DNA from 4 places in the Lysobacter sp. K5869 genome. Region 3 is predicted to be linked to each of the others. Evidence: riboswitches for the same ligand, from Rfam matches in the RefSeq annotation. Region 3 holds a riboswitch; each other region holds the start of a gene.

Region 1 (4,623 bases), 2.4 Mb from region 3:
TGCTCGTCGAAGGCGCGGCGGAACGACTCGCGGCGGCGGACGAAATCGTCGCCGCACTTGCGCGCCAGGCGGATGCGGTCGAGGTCGTCCTGGGCGGCGTTGGTGCCGTCCAAGCCGTATTGCTTGAGTTCGTCCGGGGTGAGGATGCGCAGGTCGCGGTTGGCCACGGTCATCATCAGGTCCGAGACCGCGGTGGCGACGCCGTTGCGCTCCAGGTAATCGCGCACCTGCTGGTTGATCTGGCGCAGCTCGCGGCTGAGTTCGGCGCGCGAGGTGGCGGTGGAGCGGTCGCGCATCAGCCGGTGGATGCCGACCTTGCCCTCGATCGAACGGGTGTCGCCGGCCGCCAGCACCAGCACGCAAGCGCTGTGGCAGACCGACTCCTCGCGCACCCAGATCGCCCAGCCCGACTCGGCGATGGTGTCGCCGGCGCGCAGCGCCTCTTCGACGTGGCCGCCGCTGGAATCGATGTCGAGGATGCGGGTCGGGATCTCCATGCGCGCGGCCATCGCCGCCACCCGCTGCGCCAGCGCGGTGAAGCCGGTGCCGATCTTGCCTTGGTAGCGCACCCGCACCACGCCGCGCTGCTGGCACGGCGACATCGCGTCGACCAGGCTGAAGAAATCCAGCGAGGCGAGCTTGTCGCCGTCGCCGAAGCGCGGGTAGTCGTATTCGCAGCTGATCCGGGCGACGCCGCCGTCGAGCTTGGCCGGCGGCCAGTAGGTGCCCTTGAGGATGTCCTCCTCGCTGACCGCCGCCGGCGCGGGCTTGGGGGTGTCGTTCTGGCTGCCCAGGGTCACCGGCGCCGCGGTTTGCGCCGGCTCGCTCTTGCCGCACGCGGCCAAGGCCAGCGCGCACAGCAACGCCAGCGAAGCGAGCAGGAACCCGCGGGCGGGGAACGGGGAGCGTTGCGGAAACATGTGTCGAGCCACCGGAGTCGGAATCGCGCGGGACCGTCCTGGCCCGCGCCGCGCGCTGCGCTGTCGCAAACGTTAGCCGTAGCCTGGGCCAAGCTCAACGAGGCGCGCGCGCGGAAGCGGGCGCGCCTTCATCTTGGGCGGGGGCGGATGAACCCCGGCCGAGGGAAACCCGGGGTTCGGCGCAGCCGACAGGTGCGGCAAAAGCGCGCCGATCGCGGCGATCCGGGCCGAACGTATCGGCCGCCCACCCCGCGCGGCGCACGCTCCGGACGCGGCGCCCCAGCCTCGCCGCACCCGACGACGCGACCGCGCCCACCGCCGTTTTCGTCATTTGACTTCGCCCTGCCCGCTGCGTACCTTGGCCTCGTCTCGGTGAACATCGCTTCATGCAGATAAAGCGATGGGACACGCCGGCCACGGTTCGCGCCGCGGCCGGCCAGAGGGAATCCGGTGCGAATCCGGAGCTGCCCCGCAGCGGTATGGGAAACGAACGGGTCTTGGCACTGGGCGCGGTTGGGCTTGGGAAGCGACCCTGTAGGCATGGAGCTAGGAGATAGCGTTTAGGAGTTGGGAGATAGCGAGAGCCAGAGCTTTTGCTATCTCCTAACTCCTATCCGCCACCTCCTAGCTCCAAAGTCCCGAGCCCGAAGACCTGCCGCGACCGGAAGGTCCGCCTTCCGTCCGACTCCGGCCCCGCCACGCCGTCGCGCCCGCGCGACGTCCGCGGCGGGCCGGCTCGCCCGCGGGGGCGGAGGTCGAAGCCACTGGAATTCGTCGGGCCCGGCGCGAACGCGCGCGGGCCGGCGCGGCCGTGGTCTCCTTCGTTGCCCTGCGTCATGCCCACGCATCGCAGGTATTCATCATGATCAGCGTCACCACTCTCGGCTTCCCGCGCATCGGCGCGCGGCGCGAGCTCAAGCAAGCCCTGGAATCGTTCTGGAACGGCGACAGCGACGCGGCCGCGCTGCAAGCCGCCGCCGCCGCGCTGCGCGAGCGCCATTGGCGCCTGTCGGCCGCCGCCGGCGCCGACAGCGTGCCGTGCAACGATTTCTCGCTCTACGACCACGTGCTCGACACGGCGCTGCTGTTCGACGCCATCCCGGCCTCGCACCGCGCCGCGTTCGAGGAGGATCCGCTCACCGGCTACTTCGCCCTCGCCCGCGGCCTGCAGGACGGCCGCCGCGATCTGCGCGCGCTGGAAATGACCAAGTGGTTCGACACCAACTACCACTATCTGGTCCCGCAGTTCGAGCCCAAGCAACGCTTCGCCCTGCGCGCCGACAAGCCGTTGGCCGAACTGGCGCAGGCGCGCGCGCTCGGTCTCGACGCGCGGCCGGTGCTGCTCGGCCCGGTCACCCTGCTCAAGCTCGGCAAGCGCAGCGACGGCGGCGATCCGCGCGAACTGCTCGACGCGCTGCTGCCGGCCTACGCCGAGTTGCTGGCCCAGCTCAAAGCCGCGGGCGCGAGTTGGGTGCAGATCGACGAACCGGCGCTGGCGCTCGATCTCGACGATACCGACCGCGCCGCGTACCGCCGCGCCTTCGACGCCCTCGCCCAGGCCGATTCGCCGCAACGCTTGCTCGCCACCTACTTCGGCGCGCTCGGCGACAACGCCGCGTGGGCCGCGCAGTTGCCGGTGCAGGCGCTGCATCTGGATCTGGTGCGCGCGCCGCAGCAACTCGAAGCGGTGTTGCCGCAACTGCCCGACGACCGCGCGCTGAGCCTGGGCGTGGTCGACGGCCGCAACATCTGGCGCGCCGACCTCGACGCCGCGCTGAGCCTCGCCCGCCGCGCCGGCGACCGCGCGCGCTGGCTGGCGCCGTCGTGTTCGCTCTTGCACGTGCCGACCGATATCGAACTCGAACGCAAGCTGCCCGGCCCGCTCAAGCAGTGGATGGCCTACGCGAAACAAAAGATCGAAGAGCTGCACCTGATCGCCGGCGCGCTGGCCGGCGACGCCGCGGCCGAAGGCGAACTGGCGAAGGCCGCCAGCGCGCGCGCCGCGCGGCTGGCCTCGCCGCTGCTGCGCAACGCGCAGGTGCGCAAGCGCCTGGCCGAAGTCGAGCCGGCGATGACCCGCCGCGCCAGCGCGTACCCGCAACGCGCGCGCGTGCAGCAGGAGCGGCTGCAACTGCCGCTGTTCCCGACCACGACCATCGGCTCGTTCCCGCAGACCGCGCAAGTGCGCCACGCCCGCGCCGAACACAAGGCCGGCCGCCTCGACGACGCCGGCTACCGCGCCTTCCTAGAAAACGAAACCGTGCAGTGCCTGCGCGAGCAGGAAGCGCTCGGCCTCGACATGCTCGTGCACGGCGAATTCGAGCGCAACGACATGGTCGAGTACTTCGGCGAACAACTCGACGGCTTCGCCTTCACCTCGCACGGTTGGGTGCAGAGCTACGGCTCGCGCTGCGTCAAGCCGCCAGTGCTGTTCGGCGACGTGGCGCGGCCCAAGCCGATGACGGTGCGGTGGAGCCGTTTCGCCCAGGACCACGCGAGCAAACCGGTCAAGGGCATGCTGACCGGGCCGGTGACGATCCTGCAGTGGTCGTTCGTGCGCGACGACCAGCCGCGCGCCGACAGTTGCCGGCAGATCGCACTGGCCTTGCGCGAGGAGGTGCTGGACCTGGAAGCCGCCGGCATCGCCGCGATCCAGATCGACGAACCCGCGCTGCGCGAAGGCCTGCCGCTGCGCCGCACCGATTGGCCGGCGTATCTGGCCTGGGCCGGCGAAAGCTTCCGCCTCGCCGCCAGCGGCGTGGACGATGCGACCCAGATCCACACCCACATGTGCTACGCCGAGTTCAACGACATCATCGACGCGGTCGCCGCGCTCGACGCCGACGTGATCTCGATCGAGACCTCGCGCTCGCGCATGGAGTTGCTCGACGCGTTCGTGCGCTACCGCTATCCCAACGGCATCGGCCCGGGCGTGTACGACATCCATTCGCCGCGCGTGCCCGACCGGGCCGAGATGTTCGAGCTGCTCGACAAGGCGCTGGACGTGCTGGAACCGGCGCAGTTGTGGGTCAACCCCGACTGCGGTTTGAAGACCCGCGGTTGGCCGGAAGTGCGCGCGGCGTTGCGGGCGATGGTGGCCGCGGCCGAGGGTCTGCGCGAGGCGGCGCGCGCGCAAGCGTGAACCGCGCGGACGCGCCGCTGCGCGGCGGCGCGTCCGCGTTCGGGTCGATGGCGCCTCGGGCGGCCGCGTTCTGTGCGCCGGTTCGGAGTCGGTCGCGGCGGATTCGGGGCGGCCGATCCGCAAGGGCCGGGTCGAAGCGGCCGGTCCGCCGCGGCGCGTTCGCAGCGACCGGCCGGAAGCGGGCGATGCCCCGGCGACCGCGCCCGAACGCCCCGATTCCGTCACCGCTGTCGGCCGGGATCGCGCCGCCCGCCCGAACCCCTTCGCCTAAAAACTGAACCCGTTGCGTCCGCGCCGCTTGACCCGATACAGCGCCGCATCCGCGCGATCCATCGCCGCGTCCAGCTCCTCCGCCGCCGCGGCGAACGCCACGCCGATGCTGCAGGTCAGGCGGCCGTGTTCGCTGTCGCGATGCTCGATGGCCGCGCGATGGACGCCGAGCAAGGCCGCGCGCGCCGTTTCGATCGCCCGCGCCACCGACGCCTCGGGCATCAGCACGCAGAACTCCTCGCCGCCGGTGCGCACCAGCGCGTCGCTCTCCTCGCGGATCTGCGCGCGGAT
Region 2 (4,623 bases), 3.0 Mb from region 3:
TTGTCCGGCCGGCATCGGCTTGAGTTCCAGCCCTTGCACGATGCCGCGCGCGTTCCAGCGCGGCTGCACGCCCATCAGCGCCAGCGAGAAGCCGACCATGACGCCTTCGTCGCGCACCGCGTCGGACGCCCACAGCACCACCGCTTCGCTGCCGCTGCCGCCGCCGCTTTGCGCGAGCACGCGCGCGGCCTGCTCGGCGCCCAGGCGCTGGGCCAGCGGCGACGGCAGCACGTCGCCGTCGAGGCCGTGGAAGTTGCGCCCGGTCGGCAGCGATTCGGGCGCGCGCAGCGGGTCGTTGCCCTTGCCCGGCAGCACGAAACCGCCGTCCAGGCCGTGCAGCAGCGCGGCCATTTCCGCCGGCGGCGAGGCTTTGAGTTTGTCGCGCAAGACCTCGCGCTCGCCGAGCCCGCGCATCGAGTCGAGCATGGTGTCGAGCTGCTGCGGCTCCCACGCCTGCCCGAACACGTGCAGGCCGTGCGGCATGAACTTCTCTTGCAGCTTGGTCAGGTAATGGCCGATCTCGTGCGCGAGCAGATCGTCGTCGGTCTGCTCGAAACCGATGCCGCGCACCTTGAGCACGTCGGCCATGCTCGCTTCCAGTTCGGCGCGCAGCTGCAGCGCTTCGACCTGCTCGCGCATCTGCGCGGCCGCCTGCGCGCGCAACGGTTCGCTAGTGCTGCTCTCGAAGCTCTCCACCAACTGGCGCAAGGTCAGCAAGCGGTCGTAGAGCGCGGTCGCGGCCAGCGGCGGGGTCAGGTGATCGACCATCACCGCCAAGCCGCGGCGCTTGGCCTGGGTGCCTTCGCCGACACCGTCGACGATGTAGGGATACACGCCGGGCACGTCGCCGGCGATCAGTCGCGAGTAATCGTCGGACGCCAACCCCACGGCCTTGCCGGGCAGGAATTCGTAAGTGGAATGGCGGCCGACATGGACGATGGCGTCGGCGCGGAACACGTCGCGCAGCCAGTGGTAGTACGCGAGGTATTGGTGCGGCGGCGGAATCTGGGTGTTGGCGTGCAGCAGTTCCTCGTCGACTTCCCAGCCGCGCGGCGGCTGCGGGCCGATGAAGACATTGCCCAGGCGCAGCCCGGGCAGCACCACCGCGTCGCCGTGGGTCATCACCTTGCCGGGCGCGGCGCCCCAGCCGCGCAGGCCGGGGATATTCAGCGCTTGCAGCGCGGCTTGCGCGGCGTCGGCTTCGGCGCAGGCGGCTTCGTCGGTCTCGCTCTTCAAGCAGCGCAGATGCGCGTCGATCAAGCCGCGGAACTTCGCCAACGCCGCGTCGCGCGAGGGATGGTCGATGCCTTCGAGCAGATGCAGCAGTTCGCGTTCGGCCTCGCGCACGCGGCGCTCGCCGAGTTCGGTCTCGTGCGCGGCGCGCGCCAGCGCGACCTGCGCGCGCAGCCGCGCGAGCGGGCCGTCGGACACCTCGCCGCGCACCGATTCGGGCAGGGTCGCGAACCAGCGCCGGTAGTCGTCGCCCGACATCGTCTGCGCGTGCTGCGCCAGCGCCGCCAGTTCGCCGTTGTCTTCGGGCGTGTTGACGCCGACGCGCATCATCGCGTCGAGCAGCGCGTCGGGCGTTTCCGGCAGCCCGTCCACGGCGTAGCCCTGCGCGCGCATCGCGCGCAGGATGCCGTGCAACGAGGCCGGCACGTCGAGGTTGTCGGCGCCGATGTTCTGCCGGCCCGGCGGGTGGTTGTAGTAGATCAGCGCGATCTTGCGCTGCGCCGGCGGCGTCTCGCGCAGATGCCGCCAACGCAGCGCGCGCTCGACCAATGCGTCGATCTCCGGCGCCAGCGCTTGCGGCCGTTGCAGGCGCACGCCGGTGAGCGGGTCGATGCGGGCCGGGCCGGCCGCGGCCAGCACCATCGGCTGGCTGCTGCCTTGCAGTTCCGACATCGCCACGCGGTACTGCACGCTGGAGATCGGCAAGCCGTCGCCGGACAAGCGCCACTGCGCCGCGCTGCGGTCGAGCATGCGGATCGCCTTGAACACCGGCACATCGAGCTTGGCGATCGCGGTGCTGGCGGCGTCGCGGCCTTCGGCGGCGCCGACGACGAAATCCTGCAGCACGACCAAGCCCGCCAGCGGTTGCGCGCCGAGCAAGGCGGGCAAGCGCTGCACCGCGTCCAGCGAGGCCTCGCCCCAGCGCGCGTACAGGCCCAGGCAGGCCAGCCCGCGCGCCTGCGCCCGCGCGCACAGCGCGTCGCCGGCGACGGTGTCGGCGTTGTTGAGGTCGAGCACGGCCAGCAGCGGCCGCGCGTCGGCGGCCGGCGCGTTCACCACCGTGCCGTTCTGGCGCAGGATCAGATCCGGTTGCGGCTGCGCTTTCGGCACCGCGCCGCCGTCGAGCAGGAAGCGCAGCGCGCGGCGCAGGTTGTCCTGCCCGCCTTCGCGCCACAGCGCGCGCACGTCCAGCCATTCGCTGGCGAAGGCGTCGGCGCGGGCGCGCGCCAGCAGCGCCGGCGGCGGCGCATCGGCGGTGAGTTGGCCGAGTTCGTTCTGGGTCAACGCGCGCAGGTCGCGGCGCTCGTCGTAGCTGGCGTAGGCCAAGCCGCTTTCGCCGTGGAAGGCGTACAGGCGGCGCGGGCCATGGCCTTGCCGGCGCAGGCGTTGCGCGGTTTCGCGCAGGCGCACGCCTTGCTCGCCGAACAGCGCTACCGCGATCACCGCGTCGCTGCCGGCGACGAGTTGCTGCAGCTGCGCCTTGTCCAGCGCTTCGAGTTGCTGCGGCGTGCGCAGCACGATGCGGTCGCCGCTGCGCGCGGCCAACACCGCTTGCGCCGCCTCGGCCGTTTCCGGCGCCGCGCGTTCGGACACCACGCCGAGCACCGTCGCCGCTTGCGCGGATGTCGTCGACACCGCCGTCAGCGCGGCCGCGAGCGCGCACCGTTTCCACCAAGCTTTCACCGCCGCACGCACACGCCGCATCGCCGACCTCGCTGTGCGCACGCCCTGTGCGCATCGATGGATGGGATGGACGCGTGGAAAGGATGTCGGGCACGAACGGCGCGAAACGCAGCGACCGGCGCGCGACGCCGCCCTCCGCAACGTCCACCGCGAACGCATCGGCCGGTCTCCGGGCTCGCGGGGGCCGGACCGTCGATGCGATCCGGCAGCCTCGGCGCCTTCCCGGAGAGAGTTCTCCAGTGGCTGTATGCCGAGGTTTCGCCCGCCTACCGTTGCAGGGGCAGCGCCGGAATGGCGTGCAGTCGAACTGCGCGCGCACCGGCTTCCCGTTTAACCGCGCCGCCGGACGGCGGTGCGGCACCTGATGCAAAGCCGGCGCAATCTAGCACAGGCGTGCGTGCGCGGGGTCGGCGTTGCGACGGGCGGCGGGGTATGGAGAGGTCGCGGGTGGAATGAAGGTTGCGCCGCGAGCGGCCACTCCGCGGTCGCAGCTTGCGCAGCTCCTACAGGGGCTCCGGCTGCTACGCGATCTGACTGTAGGAGCGGCGTGAGCCGCGACCGCGTCACTGCGCTTACTACGCGACCGGCCACCCTCGGTCGCAGCTTACGCAGCTCCTACAGGGGGCTTCGGCCGGTTCGGCGCGCGCCGGGCTCAACCTTCGTGCACGTAGCGCTCGACCGTGGCCTCGATGCCCTTGCTCAATTCCATGATCTTGAGCGCGTACTCCGCCAGGCGCTTGTCGTCTTCGGTGACCGGCGTCCACGGCGGCACCGGCGTGGGCTTGCCTTCGACGGTGTCCATCGCCACGAACACGATCACGCAATGCGTGCACAGGCGCTCTTCGGATTCGCCGTCGTCCAGGCCCGGGTCGCGCGCCTTGACGTCGACGGCGAAGTGCATGCTGCTGGTGCCGGTGTGGATCAGCTTGGTGTGCACGGTGACCAGATCGCTGATCCGGATCGGCGCGACGAAACGGATGCCGCCGACCGCGACGGTGACGCTGTACTTGCCGCTCCAGCCGACCGCGGCGGCGTAGCCGGCCTGATCGATCCACTTCATCACCATGCCGCCGTGGACCTTGCCGCCGTAGTTGACGTCGGTGGGCTGGGCGAGGAAACGCAGGTTCAATTCGCGTTGCTGGCCTTTCATGCGTGGGCTCCCTGAACGCGCAGGTGGCGGACGACGGCGGCGCCGACGCGGTGCACGGCTTCGCGCTGGCGTTCGTCGGCGAGTTCGCCGTAATCGTACAGCTTGTCGCCGGCCTGACCGACCGCGACCTGCTGCGGCACCACGATCAGCCCGAGCTTGGCCAGCGCGTCGCGCAGCACCAGCAGCGAGCGCAGCCCGCCCAGCGGCCCCGGCGAGGCCGAGACGATGCCGGCGACCTTGTCGGCGAACAGCGTGGTGCCCGAGCGGCCGTCCGGGAGCGGGCGCGAGATCCAGTCGAGGGTGTTCTTGACCAGCGCCGGCATCGAACCGTTGTACTCGGGCGTGGAGATCAGCAGGCCGTCGTGCTGCGCCATCAGTTCCTGCAGGCGGCGCGCGTTCTCGGGCATGGCCTCGGCCTCGATGTCGCCGTCGTAGACCGGCAGCGAGTAATCGCGCAGCTCGATCAGGCTGACGTCGGCGCCGGCGGCGCGCGCGCCCTCGGCCAGCACCGGGATCAGGCGGCGGTTGTAGGAACCCGAGCGCAGGCTGCCGGCGAA
Region 3 (4,623 bases):
CTGAGATTCCAGCCCCACAACACGCTGCCGGTGGTCTTGCCGCCGAACTGGCTGTCGTCGTCGCGGCGCACGCTGGCTTGCAGCGCGTGCGCGCCGAACTCGCGCTGGTACTGACCGAACGCGCCGCGCAGCACGCGCGAATCGCGCTGGTACGCGGTGCTGCTGTCCACTTCGTCGCGCTGCCAGTCGAAGCCCAGGGTCAGCAAGCCGCCGCCGAGGCCGAGGTCGCCCTGCAAGGAACCGAGCTGGCGGCGCGTGTCGAAGGTGCTGGAGTATTTGCCGTCCTTGTACTGTTCGCTCTGATCCCGGCTTTCGCCGGCGTTGAGGCTCAGCGCGAGGCGCTCGCTCGGGCGATAGCGCAGCTTGGCGCCGATCACTTGCTGGACGATGTCGGCCTGATTGTTCTGGCTGCCGTCGTACTCGTTGTAGCCCTCGGCGCGGAACGCGCGCGCCTCGCCGTCCCACTGCTCGTTGAAGCGGTAGCCGCCCTGCATCGTCAGCGAGGTGTTGCGATAACCGTCGCGATCGGGCGAGTGGGTGAAGCAGCCGGCGCCGCGCGGATTGGGCTTGCCGCGGCAGGCGTTGATGCCGTCGGTGTCTTCGTGCGCGGCGTTGATCGAGTACCAGCCGCGCTCGCCCTTGCCGGCGACGCCCGCGGAGGCGCGATGCGTCTGGTGGCTGCCGATGCCGACGCTGAAGCTCGGCACGAACGGGCCTTGCGGGCGGCGGGTGAAGATCTGGATCACGCCGCCGATGGCTTCGGAACCGTAGAGGCTGGAGAACGGGCCGCGCACGATCTCCACGCGTTCGATCTGGTCGACCGGAATGTCCTGCAGCGACGCGCCGCCGCTGGTGGCCGAGCCGAGCTTGATGCCGTCCACCAGCACCAGGGTGTGGTCGGACTCGGTGCCGCGCAGGAACAGCGAGGTGCTCTTGCCCGGCCCGCCGTTGTTGGCCAACGACGCGCCCGGGGTGCCGCGCAGCAAGTCCGGCAGCGACGCCGGCTGCAGGCGTTCGATGTCGGCGCGGTCGATCACGGTGATCGCGGCCAGGGTCGCGTCCTGGGTCTGCGCGGTGCGGGTGGCGGTCACCACCACTTGATCGAGATCGACCGCGGGCGCGGCCTGCGCGCCGGCGGCGGCGCCGAGCAAGGCGACGGACAAGGCCGACGCGAGCGAGCGCGAAACGAGCGGGCGCGGGGAAAGCGGGAGGGAAGCGAAGTGCGGCATTGCGTACGGGTCTCCGGGCCGCGCCTCACCCGCGCGGCCGACAAGGGTCGGGACCGGCGGAGAAACGGCTCGGAGCAATGCGCGCGGGCGCGATCGTCCGCAACCAGGCCCACCGCCGGTCGGTTCGCGCTCCGGGCCGGTCTCCGGGCTTGCGAGCGGAACCGGTGGAGCGTCCTTGTCCGGGGTTCCCGTACCGCGCCTTCCCATGCCTGAGCACAGTGGCCGTTGCGGTGCGTCTACTCGCCTACCGTTGCGGGGGCAGCTCCGGCTTGAGCGCGCGGACCGTTCTGGACGAACTGGCCAGCGGCGCGACCGGATTCCCGTTTCAATCGCCGGACTGTGCCGGCGATCACCTTGAGCGCGGGCATCTTAGCAGCCGCTGGCCGCGCCGACGCCAGCGCGCGGCGCGGCCGGGAGCCTGATGAGCCGACGCAGCGCACGGATCGCGCGCCCTGCGATGCGATTTCAGACTCGTCTGATTCCAGCCCGGCGTCACGCCCCGCCATGCTCGCGTCCGGGCCGTCTGCCTGTCGGCCCTTTGCGGGCGATACCCCCATTTTCCGGCCGCCGGCCCGTGCAGCGTCGCGGGTCCGGCGGATTTTTTCGCCCGCCCTCCCCCTCGCCGCTCTCCCGCCTCCCGCCCCAGGGCCGAAAACGAGGCGGCTACCACCTTTTGATTACTTGCGTTAGCCGGTTTCTGGCCGCTTCATTGACCCGGTTGTTATGACCGTGTTAAACCCGAATGACATCGCTGTCAGTCCCCTTGCAGGAGTCTTCATGCACGCCAGCCGCACGCACCGCCTCCGCACCCGCCATCCCCTCGCCCTCGGTCTGCTGATCGCCCTGGCCGCGCCCGCCGCGCTGGCCCAGCAGCCCGCGCCGCAAGCCGACGCCAAGACCCTCGATCAAGTCATCGTCACCGGCACCCGCGTCAGCGACCGCACCGTCGCCGAATCCACCGCGCCGATCGACATCATCACGCCCGAAACCCTGGAAGCCACCGGCACGGTCGAACTCGCCACCGCGCTGGCGCGCGCCCTGCCTTCGCTCAACTTCCCGCGCCCGGCGATCACCGACGGCACCGACGCGGTCCGCCCCGCGCAGCTGCGCGGCCTCGCTCCCGATCAGGTGCTGGTGCTGGTCAACGGCAAGCGCCGCCACACCACCGCGCTGATCAACCTCAACGGCAGCCAGGGCCGCGGCTCTTCGCCGGTCGATCTCAACGCCATTCCCATCGCCGCGATCGAACGCGTGGAAGTGCTGCGCGACGGCGCCTCGGCGCAGTACGGCTCCGACGCCATCGCCGGCGTGGTCAACATCGTGCTCAAGGGCGCCGGCAAAGGCGGCTCGGTGGCCGCGCGCTACGGCCAGTACAGCGCCGGCGATGGCGAGCAATACCAGCTCTCCGGCGATCTCGGCCTGGAAGGCGAACGCGGCTGGCTGCGGCTGGCCGCGCAAGGCGGGCATCAGGACCAGACCAACCGCGCGCGTCCTTACCAGGGCGTGGTCGAACAGCGCTACGGCGATCCGGAAATCGACCAGGGCGCGTTCTCCTACAACGGCCAGTACAAGCCGGCCGATTACCTGACCTTCTATTCCTTCGGCAGCTACAGCGAACGCGACGTGCTGTCCAACGGCTATTTCCGCTTCGCCGCCGACCCGCGCAACATCCCGTCGATCTATCCGAACGGTTTCCTGCCGCAGATCCACAACGTCAGCAAGGACCGTGCCGCGGTGTTCGGCCTGCGCGGCGAAACCGCCGGCGGCACCCAGATCGACCTGAGCTACAACTACGGCCACAACGGCCTGACCTTCGACATCGAGAACACCCTCAACCGCAGCCTCGGCCCGAGCTCGCCGCGCAAGTTCTACGCCGGCGCGCTGGAAGTCACCCAGCACGTGTTGAATCTCGACTTCACCCGCCCGGTGGATTTCGGCTGGAAGTACCCGATCACTTTCGCCTGGGGCGCGGAGTGGCGCGGCGAGGAATTCAGCCAGCGCGCCGGCGAGCCGCTGTCCTACGCCAACGGCGGCGTGCCCGCGTCGAACGGCCAGATCATTCCCGGCGCGCAGGTGTTCTCCGGCTTCCGCGCCAGCGACGCCGGCGAGTTCGACCGCCACAGCTACTCGCTCTACCTCGACGTGGAAGGCGACCTGACCGAGAAGTTCTCCGCCGGCCTCGCCGCGCGCTACGAGAGCTACAGCGATTTCGGCGACACCACCTCGGGCAAGCTGTCGGCGCGCTACGCCTTCACCGACAAGGTCGCGCTGCGCGCCACCGCCTCCACCGGCTTCCGCGCGCCGTCGCTGCAGCAGCAGTACTTCCAGTCCATCGCCACCAACTTCATCAGCGGCGTGCCTTATGAGATCGGCACCTTCCGCGTCGACAACCCGGCCGCGGTGGCGCTGGGCTCGGAGCCGCTGAAGGCCGAGGAATCGACCAACTACAGCCTCGGCCTGGTGCTGCAGCCCGCCGACGGTTTGTACATCACCGTCGACGCGTACCACATCAAGGTCGACGACCGCATTCTGCTGTCGGAGAACCTGACCAGCACCGCGGTGCGCAACTACCTGCAGGCCAACGGCTATCCGGGCATCGGCGGCGGCCGCTACTTCACCAACGCGGTCGATACCAAGACCCAGGGCGTGGACGTGATCGCCACCTACGCCTGGGACGTCGGCAGCGGCAAGCTCAGCACCACCGCCGGCTACAACTACTCCAAGACCGAGATCGAGAACATCGCGCCGAACCCGCCGCGGCTGGCGGCGATCGACCCGGCCGCGGTGCGCATCGGCCGCACCGAGATCGGCCGCATCACCAAGGGCGCGCCGCGCGACAAGTTCTTCCTCAGCGGCGACTGGAAGACCGGCAACTGGAACTTCAACGCCACCGCCACCCGCTACGGCCAGTTCACCGAGCTGCATGCGACCGATCCGCGCCAGGACCAGACCTTCAGCGCGAAGTGGACGCTGGATCTGGCCGCGACCTATCGCCTGAACCAGTGGGACTTCACCGTCGGCGGCGACAACGTGCTCAACGAGTATCCCGACGAATCCAAGCTGGTGCGCGGCACGCGCAACTACCTGCCGTACAACACCGCGTCGCCGTTCGGCTTCAACGGCGCGTTCGCGTATTTGAAGGTCGGCTACAAATGGTGATGCGTTTCGCGGTTTGAACCCGCTGCGCGCGAAGGCCCGGGCATCGTCCCGGGCCTTTTCGCATCCGCGCCGCGCGATTCGCGGATCGACGGCATGACAGTTCCCACTAGCGGCACATTCCCGCGCCGCCAGGATCGGCTATACCTCGCCAGCGCCACCGCGTCCCTCGCTGTCAGCACGCCACCCCGGAGCCCTTCGATGCGCCCGATCGCCTTGCTGTCGCTGTCCCTCGCTC
Region 4 (4,623 bases), 2.1 Mb from region 3:
AACAGTTCGCCGCCGCCACGCGCCAGTTCGCGGACACGGCCGCTCAGGTCAACCGCCTGGCCCTCGACAACGCCGAGGCCGTGTTCGGCCTGCAGATCGCCGCGATCGAGGACCGCGTCAACGCCACCTTCGCGTTCTTCGGCGAAGCCGCCGAGGCCCGCGACTTCGACGCCCTCAAGACCCTGTTCCCGAAGGGCGTGCAGGTTGCCCGCGAGAACGTCGAGCGCGCCGTCAGCACCGGCCAGGAAGCCTTCGGCCGCACGCTGAAGACCAACGAAGCCATCGCCGAGCTGGCCAAGTCGCAGGTCGAGACCGCCGCCAAGGCCACCCAGGCCAACGTCGAGAAGGCCACCAAGGCCGCTGCGAAGGCTGCCGCTCCGGCCGCCACCGCCGCCAAGTAAGGCGTCGCGGCCGCCGTCTCTCTCCCGGCGGCCCGATGCGAGGAAAGAACCCGGCAGCGCGAGCTGCCGGGTTTTTTCGTGTTTGGGGAACGGCGGGGTGGACGCCTGCGGGGTTTCGAAGCCTCCCGGTAGGAGCGGCGTGAGCCGCGACCGCGACAACACGGCTACGACGAGAGTGGCGGCGCGAACGGATGCTGCGCGGTCGCGGCTTGCGCCGCTCCTACAGTCGCTTCGTTGCGGGTTCGGTTGCTGCGTGTAAGAGCGGCGCGGGCCTCGGGGGACGCAAGCGGTGGCGTTCGCGGGCAGGGCGTGGGAGCCGGGCTTCGGCTATGGCGCTTTCGGGGCGTCGCTTCGGTTGGTCGCGGCTCACGCCGCTCCTACAGTCGCTTCGTTGCGGTTTCCCGCTTGCCGGCAAGCGCGGTTTCAGTAGACCGGGCGCAACGCCGCCGCCAACACCGCCGGATCCGGCTGCGCCGCGAACGGCAAGCGTCCCCAGCACGGCACCGGCAAGCGCCGGCGCAGGATTTCGAAATTCTCGTCCGCGCGCGCCATGTGCGGGTCGATGCCATTGGCGATCCAACCGATCAGTTCGACGCCGTCGGCCTGGATCGCGCGCGCGCTCAAACGGGCGTGGTTGATCGCGCCCAGGCGCAGGCCCACCACCAGCACCACCGGCAGTTTCAGCGCGCGCACCAGATCGATCTGATCGAGCTGCGCGCTGACCGGCGCGGCCCAGCCGCCGACGCCTTCGACCACGACCGTGTCCGCCTGCGCGGCCAGACGCGCGTGCGCGGCCAGGATCGGTGCGAGCGCAATCTCTACGCCCGCTTCGGCGGCGGCGATTTCCGGCGCCAGCGGTTGCGGCAACGCGTAGGGATTGACGTCTTCATAGCGCGGCCGCGGTTCGCTGGCGGCCTGCAGCAGCAGCGCGTCTTCGTTGCGCCAGCCGTCCGGTCCGGGCTCGCAGCCGCTGGCGACCGGCTTCATGCCGACCGCGCGCGCGCCGCCGGCGCGCAGGGCGTGCAGCAGGGCGGCGCTGGCGACGGACTTGCCGATCCCGGTGTCGGTGCCGGTGACGAACAGGCCGGAAAGCCGGTGCGTTGGGGTCATGCGGGTTCTCGCGGCTGGAGCGGCCGCGCGCCGGCGCGGCGGAGGCCGGCGCGGCGCGCGTGCGCGCTGGTCGGAAGGCGGGCGGGCGCCTGTGACTGATCTCGCGCTTTCTCCGGCGCCGCCCAGCGGGCATGGTAGTCGCAGCGGACGCCGCTGTTACACTCCGAAGATGTTTACTGCCTCCACACTTTCGGGCGGAAAGTCCGAGCAATACGCCCAATTGGTCGAGCAGGCGCGCGCCTTGCTCGACGGCGAGCGCGACCGCGTCGCCAACGCCGCCAATCTGTCGGCCTTGGTCAATCAGGCCCTGCCGCAGCTCAACTGGGTCGGGTTCTATTTCTTCGACGGCGCCGAGCTGGTGGTCGGCCCGTTCCAGGGCCTGCCGGCGTGCGTGCGCATTCCGCTCGACAAGGGCGTGTGCGGCGCGGCCGCGTCCAGCCGCGCAACCCAGCGCGTGGCCGACGTGCACGACTTTCCGGGCCACATCGCCTGCGATGCGGCCTCGCGTTCGGAAGTGGTGGTGCCGCTGACGCGCGGCGAGGAACTGATCGGCGTGTTCGACCTGGACAGCCCGGTGCCGGACCGTTTCGACGCCGACGATCAGGCCGGCCTGGAAGCCTTGGCGCGGGTCTATGTGGAGTCGTTGGCATGAGCGGAGCGAAGCTGCGCAACATCGGCCCCAAGAGCGCGGCGTGGCTGCGCCAGGTGGGGCTGCGCACGCACGAGGACATCGCCGCGATCGGCACGGTCGAGGCGTTCATGCGGGTCAAGCGCGCGGGCTTCAAGCCGACCTTGAACCTGCTTTACGCGATCGAAGGCGCGCTGCTGGACTGCCATTGGCAGGAGATTCCGGACGAGCGCCGGCAGGAGCTGATCCTGGCCGCCGACGCCGCCACCGCGCTGCTGCCGGCGCCGCGCAACAAGCCGGCGGCCGCGCCGGTGCGGACCACGGTGCATAACGAGGATCGGCACGACGAAGGCTTCGGCGGCTTCGGCGGCGGTCGCGAAGAGCCGCGCGATCACGACGAAGAACGCGACGGCGGCGAGCGCGATCGCGACGGCGGCGACGATCATCACGGCGGCCGCGACGAAGACGACGGGCGCGATTGAGCGGCCCTGGTCCGGCTCCCTGCTCTCGGCAGGGGCGGGACGATCTTTGGAACCCTTCTCCCGCCAGCGGGAGAGGGACGAAGCGCGAGACGTTCGCGCAAATCCACGACGCCCGGCGTTCTGAAGCGCCCCTCCCACCGACGGGAAGGACAAGCGCCGACGACGCCCGCATCACCCGGCTGCCCGGGAAATCCTTAAGCCCACTCCCCTCATGGAAGATGGAGCCCGCGGCGGCAACCCACCGACGGGAAGGACGAGCGCCGGCGACGCCCGCGTCACCCGGCTGTCCGGGAAATCCTTAAACCCATTCCTCTCATGGAAGGTGGAGCCCGCGGCGGCACCCCGCCGACGGGAAGGACCAACGCCGACGACGCCCGCGCCACCCGGCTGTCCGGGAAAACCCTCGAGCCCACTCCCCGCTCACGGAGATGGAGCCCGCAGCCCGGCCACCCGCAGATTCAGAAGCCCCGCTCCCGCCCGCGGCACGGGGATTCGAGCGAGCGCCGCCCGCCGGGCAGCCCCGCCCCACTTCGCGTACACTGCGCCCCGCTTCGAGGTGACCCCGCGGCCAGGCCGCCGGGTTGAAACGGGAAGCCGGTGACGTCCGGCGGCGCGGATCGACGATCCCGCCGCGGCCAGTCCGGCACTGCCCCCGCAACGGTAAGCGCGCCCAACGCGCGGCATCGCCACTGTGCCACCGGCCTTCGCGCCATCGGCATGGGAAGGCGCCGCGCCGGAACCGGTCCGCCGGTTCGGCCCGCGAGTCCGGAGACCGGCCCCGAAGCCCCCACAGGTTGCGATGCGGAGGGCATCGCGGCGGTCGCCGCGCCTTCGCGCCGGCCTCGCTCGCGTTCGCTCTCCCCCGCTGCCGCCCTTCGCCGTACGTCGCGCGCAGGATCGCGCGCGCAGGAGTGTCTTATGCGTCGTTTCACCTTGCTGTCCCTCGCCATCGCCTTCGCGCTGCCGGCCGCCGCCGTCGCCGCGCCCGCCGGCGAGGCCACCGATCTCGATCAAGTCGTGGTCACCGCCAACCGCACCGCGGTCAGCGTCAACGACTTGCTGACTCCGGTCGACGTGCTCGACCGCGCCGACATCGAGCGCAGCCAGGCGCGCGACCTCAACGACCTGCTGCGCGGCCGCGCCGGCATCACCATTTCCAACCAGGGCGGCGCCGGCAAGCTGACCACGCTGTTCCTGCGCGGCAGCGAATCCGACCATGTGCTGGTGCTGGTCGACGGCATCCGCATCGGTTCGCCGACCTCGGGCCTGGCCTCGCTGCAGGATCTGCCGCTGGAGCTGATCGACCGCATCGAGATCGTGCGCGGCCCGCGTTCGAGCCTGTACGGCGCCGACGCCATCGGCGGCGTGATCCAGGTGTTCACCCGCCGCGAGCGCCAGGGCTTCGCCCCGCGCGTGCACGCCGGCGGCGGCAGCAACGGCACGGTCGAGTTCGGCACCGGCTTCGGCGGCCGCAGCGGCCGCGGCTGGTTCGGCGCCGACTACAGCTTCCGCAAGACCCAGGGCATCAACGCCTGCCGCGGCGCCGGTTTCCCGGTGTTCGCCGGTTGCTTCACCGACGAACCCGATCGCGACGGTTACGAGAGCCACGCGCTGTCGCTGCGCGGCGGCGTCGAGATCAACGAGCAGTGGAGCGTGGAAGGTCAGGCGCTGCGCGCGGAAGGCCAGAACGATTACGACGGTAGCTTCGTCAATTACTCGGAGACCGTGCAGCAAGTGGTCGGCGGCAAGGTCGATTGGCGTCCGAGCGAGCGCGTGCACGTGCAGCTCAGCGGCGGGCGCAACGTCGACAGCTCGGATAATTTCCTCGGCGCGGTGCCGATGGGGTATTTCAGCACCAACCGCGACAGCGCTACCTTGCAGGCCGACTTCAACCTCGTCGAAGGCCACGTGTTGACCGCGGGCTTCGATTGGCTGCGCGACGAAGTGCGCAGCGACACCGTTTACGACGAAAGCGCGCGCGACAACAAGGCCGGCTTCGTCC

What was found. A riboswitch is a leader RNA that binds a small molecule or an ion and turns the genes downstream of it on or off. The one in region 3 is predicted to bind cobalamin.
Region 1: another riboswitch for cobalamin. It lies ahead of metE (5-methyltetrahydropteroyltriglutamate--homocysteine S-methyltransferase); the one in region 3 lies ahead of btuB (TonB-dependent vitamin B12 receptor).
Region 2: another riboswitch for cobalamin. It lies ahead of J5226_RS22435 (cobaltochelatase subunit CobN); the one in region 3 lies ahead of btuB (TonB-dependent vitamin B12 receptor).
Region 4: another riboswitch for cobalamin. It lies ahead of btuB (TonB-dependent vitamin B12 receptor); the one in region 3 lies ahead of btuB (TonB-dependent vitamin B12 receptor).

Annotation. Positions count from the first base shown of each region.
Region 1 covers NZ_CP072597.1:5,821,646-5,826,268, forward strand. The annotation lists gene J5226_RS24695 (hypothetical protein) at 1-920, opposite strand, end outside; cobalamin riboswitch at 1,321-1,595, shown strand; gene metE (5-methyltetrahydropteroyltriglutamate--homocysteine S-methyltransferase) at 1,783-4,062, shown strand; gene J5226_RS24705 (diguanylate cyclase) at 4,330-4,623, opposite strand, start outside.
Region 2 covers NZ_CP072597.1:5,282,774-5,287,396, forward strand. The annotation lists gene J5226_RS22435 (cobaltochelatase subunit CobN) at 1-2,868, opposite strand, end outside; cobalamin riboswitch at 3,059-3,296, opposite strand; gene J5226_RS22440 (hotdog domain-containing protein) at 3,569-4,066, opposite strand; gene J5226_RS22445 (NAD(P)H-dependent oxidoreductase) at 4,063-4,623, opposite strand, start outside.
Region 3 covers NZ_CP072597.1:2,282,496-2,287,118, reverse strand. The annotation lists gene btuB (TonB-dependent vitamin B12 receptor) at 1-1,229, opposite strand, end outside; cobalamin riboswitch at 1,346-1,601, opposite strand; gene J5226_RS09840 (TonB-dependent receptor) at 2,007-4,388, shown strand; gene J5226_RS09835 (amidohydrolase family protein) at 4,587-4,623, shown strand, end outside.
Region 4 covers NZ_CP072597.1:143,125-147,747, forward strand. The annotation lists gene J5226_RS00605 (phasin family protein) at 1-401, shown strand, start outside; gene bioD (dethiobiotin synthase) at 825-1,511, opposite strand; gene J5226_RS00615 (GAF domain-containing protein) at 1,681-2,163, shown strand; gene J5226_RS00620 (TfoX/Sxy family protein) at 2,160-2,621, shown strand; cobalamin riboswitch at 3,159-3,417, shown strand; gene btuB (TonB-dependent vitamin B12 receptor) at 3,540-4,623, shown strand, end outside.